2 regions of the Shewanella sp. MF05913 genome follow, and region 1 is predicted to be linked to the other one. Evidence: riboswitches for the same ligand, from Rfam matches in the RefSeq annotation. Region 1 holds a riboswitch; the other holds the start of a gene.

Region 1 (3,196 bases):
TTTCCTGTCTAAGCAAGCAGATCGTAACAAGCGCAAAACTGAAAAGCATCTTAAAGCGAAAAGCTTAGCAGCAGCGATTGCAGCTGAATCTGCCGTTGATGAAGATGAGCTATTTGACGCAGAAGACGAAGACGACGAAGAGTTAAACTAACATTTTACAATGGTGTAAATGTTATAGATAAGTTTCAATTTTTGTATGTTCAGGATAGGATATACATAATTAGAATGATTTTTAATCAACTTATCGTCACATCTTGACCTAGCAAGGATGACATTGGGATGAACAAGATTGCTGCAGTTATCAGCTACGCGGGGTGCGTTGGAATATTTAGCTTATTCCCCTATACCGCGTATGCTACTTTTCCAGCATTGGTCACATTAGAATCTGACAATGATGCTTCTGGCGTGCTTGTCATGTCTAGCGACGTCAAACGGCTAACGACTGTGTCGCAAACCTTCGGCTTTTTACCTCCTCTTTCATGGAAACTCGCTTTTAACGAAAAGCGCGGTGATATGACCATGGCTGAATTTATCCCCGCCAACGAAACCCTTAATGATTGGTCTAGCCTAGTGTGTATGCAAGGCTTTAAAGGGCTTGCCGAAGATGTTGACCCGGATGAATTTTTAGATTCAATGGCAGACACCTATAAAGAACATTGCCAGGGTGAAGTGATTTATCAACAATTAGGCAGCATGAAAGTGGAAGGCTATGAAGCTGTGCATGGTTTGCTAGGGTGTACGAGTATGCCTAACATTCATAATGCTTCTGCTATTGTGTCTGAGTCTTACGTTACCAGTCCGCGTGGCGAGATGGGCTACTTTACGGTAATAAGCGATGATGAAGATATTTATTTAGTGCACAAATCCATTCGTACCGCCGTATTTACTGCCGAGTCAGCTCCCGTCACCCAAAGCAATTATCGCGAGTTTATGGCTGAGCCTTAAATTGAGCTAACGTGAGTAATCTGCGCGTTGTTTTAATGCTTAGCGACTATCAGCAACGTGCTGATTCCGTTATAATCCTATCGACGTTTATGGCTGTATTTATCAATCTATTCAGCCATTAGACCGTTATTCTATATTTATTCAGTTTAGTCAATCTTTACGGTGCCAATGTTGAGTCATATCGACCCATTGGAGAATCGGGAAACCAGTGAAAGTCTGGTACTGCCCCCGCAACGGTGATAGGTGAGAGTCCAATATGCAATGCATATTTGCTTGGCTCGTGTGTACTCTTAGGTACCGCAACCTCAGTCCGGAGACCGGCCATAAAGGTGATTTCGATGATTTCGGTGGGCAGATCTCGAGATGTGATGTTATGCCGTTTTTGGTTTACTCAGATGAGTAAGCCGCAAAGTGGTGGTCAATGTTGCGGCGCTATTGCCCCATTTTTCCTTTCAGGAGTTAAAGGTAAATGGGTACTAAACCAACTACAATCGCACTATTAATCAGTGCCATGCTTTGCGCAACGAGCCTTAATGCTGTTGCAGCACCAACCTCAACACAATCAATACCAAGTGCCTCAAACGCGTCTAATGCAGATGTGAAAATGGATGAGACGATTGTGGTGATTGGTCGCAATCAAACCAATCCGTTAAATATTGCTGCCAATGTAAATGTTATCGATGCAGCTGACATCGAAATGAGCGGCGCAAATAATTTAACCGATTTACTGCGCGGCCAATCCGGTATTCAAGTGTCCGATAATAATTCTGGTACTGTGTTTTCGATGCGCGGTTTTTCAGCTTCGCAAGCGGTTAATAATACCCTTATTTTAGTCGACGGCCGTCGGTTAAATAATATCGATATTTCTGCACCAAGTGTTGAATCCATTCCACTTAACTTAATTGAACGCGTTGAGATTTTGTCTGGCAGTGCGGGTGTATTGTATGGCGACCAAGCGGTAGGCGGCGTGATTAACATTATTACTAAAGCCCCAACAGAAACCGCTGGTGGCTTACAAGTCAGTGGTGGCAGTTTTGATACCTATGAAGTTAAAGGCGATGTCTCTGGAGCCATCAGCGACACCTGGCGTTACTTTCTAGCGGGCAGTTATAACGAAAGCGATAATTATCGTGATAATAACGACAACGAAACCGGCTCTATTCTAGGTCGTATTCAGTACCAAACCGATGTTGAAGATTTTTATGTAGAAGTGAATTACTTCGATAATGATCGCCAGGCTCCAGGGGCGTTAAGTTTAGCGCAGTATGAAGATAATCCTCGCCAAGTCGCGTCTTTTTCAGACGGTGAATATTCTCACGAAATCACTACCGCTGTTCGCAGTGGCTATCAATATCAACTTACTGATGTATGGGCACTGGGTGCTGATTTAACGTATTCCGATACTTCAACGAGCAGCTTATTGTTTGGCAGTGCAGGGCATATTGATCGTGATTTATTGAGTTTTTCACCAAAAGCGACCGCGAATTATCCGTTAGCAAATGGTGCTTTAACTATGGTTGCTGGTATTGATGTAAGCCGAGGTGAGGCTGACTTTGACACCTTATATATTCAACGTAATAACGAACAAACCATGCAAAGTGCTTATGTTCAAGCGACTGTGCCGTTAACCTCAACATTGTCATATGTAGTTGGTGGTCGTTATTCTGAAGTGACCGACGATTTAACTGATCAATTATTGTATGCAGAAGGTATTGAGCTCGATAACGATGCTCATGCATTGGAGTTAGGTGTCAATTATCGTCCAAGTGTAGAACATCGTTTTTATGTTCGCGCCAATGATAACTTCCGTTTTGCGAAAGTGGATGAACAAGCCTATACGCCATTAGACGTGCAAGGATTAGATCCGCAAACCGGGCGTTCTTTTGAGGCCGGCTGGGATTGGACTGGTGCAACGCAAACCGTTAAGTTAAACCTTTATCGTCTTGATTTAGAAGATGAGATTGTTTACGACGGTAGCCGTACTGACGGACCTTACGGTGGTGGTGCAAACGTTAATGCCGACGAATCTCGCCGTTTTGGTATTAACACGAGTTATGAAGTGCAGTTATCAAATGACTGGTTGTTAGGCGCTTCGTACGACTATATTGATGCCGAATTTACTCAAGGTGAAAACGAGGGTAAAGCACTATCATGGGTCGCTGAGCATTCAGGTAAAGCGTACATGAGTTACGATTTTGCTGATCATTGGCAAACCTTTGTTGAAGGCGTTTACACTGGCGAGCGTTACATG
Region 2 (3,196 bases), on a different contig from region 1:
GTTGATTGGGTGCTAATAAAAACTCTTCAAAAATTTTCAAGTAAAAGCGACTGATATTAATCTCGGTCGCAATATTATAACTTTGATTCATACTGGCCATGGCGAGTAAGCCTGGGAATAAAAATGTTAAGTAATCAACCCCGTTAACAGATGTTCCCTCTCCGACACCGTAACCAAATGCCATTAAATAAAGAAAAGGTGGAACAGCTGCAGCCATAACAACCCGCAACAATTTTTTTCTCAGCACCATGGTTTCACGGTAATAAATCCCTACTATTCCACTAAGCATTTTTAACCAACCTTTGTCCTGTCATTTGTAAAAAAGCATCTTCAAGGGTTGTCTGTCTGATACTCACTGTTTCAGCTAATTCGGCTAATCGCTTCATGGCATGACCACGGCTGGCAAAAAACTCTTGTCGACGATCGTCCCCTACTTCAAGTACATGAGAACCTAAATCTTGCTTTAATGTTTCTACATTACTGTCTGCAATAATTTTGCCACTGTCGATAAAAATGACCCTACTGGCCATTCTTTCAGCTTCTTCAATATAGTGAGTAGTGAGGAAAATCGTACAACCAAATTCTTTATTTATTTTGGATAAAAAATCCCACATTTTACGTCGGCTATGAGGGTCAAGTCCTACCGTTGGTTCGTCAAGGAATAGAATTTTAGGATTGTGCATAAGTGCACGAGCAATTACGAGCTTACGTTTCATTCCGCCTGATAATTTCTCTGAAGGGGTATCTCTGTGTTCTTCAAGTTCGGCGAAGGCTAAACTTTCGTTAATTCTTTGTGTGAGTGCTTTGCCACGCATTTTATACAACAAACCGTGTACGGTAAGGTTTTCTACGGGGGTTAATTCTCGATCGATATTATTATGTTGCGGAACAACGCCAATTAACTGTTTTAATGCTAGTCGATCAGTACTATGTGCATGACCATCATATAAAATATCACCAGAATCGGGGGAGATTAGGCCTGTTAACATCTTAATTAACGTTGTTTTACCCGCACCATTAGGCCCTAAGAAAGCGCATATATCTCCACGATTAATGCAAAAACTTGCATTATCTACAGCTTTTCGTTTTCCAAAACTTCTATGTAAACTTTTACCTTCTAATACAGGAGTATTGATTGATAAAGGCACTTCTGAAGTTGACATAACATTATTTACTGGCATAAATTTTAATTATTCTTCAAAAAGAAGAAATCCTAAAACTGATGTTCCGGCCAAGAACGTAAAATTTTGCTGAAGAAGACAAGGTATACTTCTTTCCCAGTAAAGGTGGTATTAAGGATATGTCTTTATAAATTAACATAATAATACCAATCTTACCTGAACTGTGATTCGGATAGGCCCGCCCGATATTCAGCTTTTTTGTTGATTAGGGTTCTCTGGCTTCTGATTTGTCTCTATGTATACGACTCATTTATAATATAAATCTAGGTACATAAAGGTAAACAGTTACAGTTGCGGGTACAGCCCAGAAATAACATCTGGTTCCCCCTCAAATTAGGGTTGAATGAGTATTAAAGCTTAAGACTCTTTCAACAATCTGGCCTAATGGCAAATCAACTTCGCAAGTGTATTGAGATATAATGAGTAAAGCACTGTGATAATTAACAGCCTTTTAAGCAAGGTTATGGTTCTGTGATCTAAACCGTATTGGACAATGACTCAATCTCTATATATTCTCCCTTAAGTTGTGTGCCTTAAATGGATATTGACCTGTATCCCGGAAATCCCGCCACAACCAATTTGATTTAGACCTTCCCCCACGAACTTTAAAAACCAAATTATATGTGTTCAAAAATGAGCTGTTATTTTACCAATTATTAATGAATTTAATTTCATGCACCTTATCAGCCTGAGCCTGTAGAGATTAGGTAGTAATACGTTATTTAACTGTGTGAAAAACATTGATTTTGGGGGTTATTAACTGTTTCATTAAAGCTCATACCACACAAAATATTGATAAAACATGAGATTATTAACATTAATTTTAATAATAAACCATTTTTGCATATTACTTCTCATATTAATAAATAAATACTTGTGCCCTATGACATAAAAAATAACAATTAAAATTGCATTCAATACTTCTAAATAAGTAGAGTGACCACGCCGAAATACCCGCTGTTCATCTATTGTCAGTTAATTCATGCTGGAAGCCGAACAGGCTTATTAAGTTCTATTGATTTATAATATAAGGACCACATATGAAACGATTTAATAAGGCATTTGCTGTCATTATTGGTTCAACTTTACTCATCTCTAATAGTTACGCTGCGGGAAAGAATATGGATAACAAACCCCAAAACGCTATCGTTATAGCCGCTTTTGGCACCACTTATGAGTCGACTCTTGAATCGCTGCTTGATATAAAATCGTCAATGCAAACCAGTTATCCAAATACTGAAGTAAGACTCGCGTTTACCTCTAATATCATCCGAAAAAAATGGCACAAAAGAGCAGCAGATAAAACCTATATTGCAGAACATCAGAATGTACCCGCAACCTTATATAATGTAAAAAATGTTCTTGGTACTCTCGCTGATTTACAAGATTTAGGCTTTAGTAATATTGTTGTACAGCCTACCCATTTAACGCATGGTGAAGAGTATATTGACACTAAAGCCATTGTCGATGCCCTTGCAGATATTGAAACAATAAAACCCAAATTTAAACCTTTTAAACGTCTTGCTCTTGGGCGTCCGTTACTTGGTACTTGGGGCGTTAAATATCCATACCATCAAGATTTACATTCTCTTGCAATAGCTCTCAAGGACGATGTTGCTCAAGCAAAATCACAAAATCGAGCTCTGGTATATATGGGCCACGGTAACGAACATTTATCAACGGGTTTGTACCAAGAGTTCGAAATAGAGATGAACAAAATGTATCCCCAAGTTAAAACTTTTGTGGGGTTAGTTGAAGGTTTTCCTGATTTAAATAACATCGTTATGCAAATAGAATCACAACATGTAACCAGTATAATGTTACGTCCATTAATGATTGTTGCAGGCGATCACGCTAACAACGATATGGCTAGTGATGAAAAAGATTCATGGAAGACGGTATTAACGACACTTGGAATAAACGTTAACACTGTACTCGAAGGGCTAGGAGAAAAGCCTGATGTACAGGCTATATTTATACAACATGCTAATGATGCCGCAAATGATTTAGGTATC

Evidence for each region. A riboswitch is a leader RNA that binds a small molecule or an ion and turns the genes downstream of it on or off. The one in region 1 is predicted to bind cobalamin.
Region 2: linked by a shared signal. The riboswitch ahead of AC19MV_RS20405 (ABC transporter ATP-binding protein) and the one ahead of AC19MV_RS04310 (TonB-dependent receptor) in region 1 are both predicted to bind cobalamin.

What each region holds. Positions count from the first base shown of each region.
Region 1 is NZ_JCAYNT010000002.1:201,365-204,560, reverse strand. Features, by position in the region: gene AC19MV_RS04320 (DUF3622 domain-containing protein) at 1-151, shown strand, start outside; gene AC19MV_RS04315 (hypothetical protein) at 280-945, shown strand; cobalamin riboswitch at 1,089-1,285, shown strand; gene AC19MV_RS04310 (TonB-dependent receptor) at 1,415-3,196, shown strand, end outside.
Region 2 is NZ_JCAYNT010000025.1:21,163-24,358, reverse strand. Features, by position in the region: gene AC19MV_RS20410 (ABC transporter permease) at 1-289, opposite strand, end outside; gene AC19MV_RS20405 (ABC transporter ATP-binding protein) at 282-1,181, opposite strand; cobalamin riboswitch at 1,376-1,544, opposite strand; gene AC19MV_RS20400 (sirohydrochlorin cobaltochelatase) at 2,222-3,196, shown strand, end outside.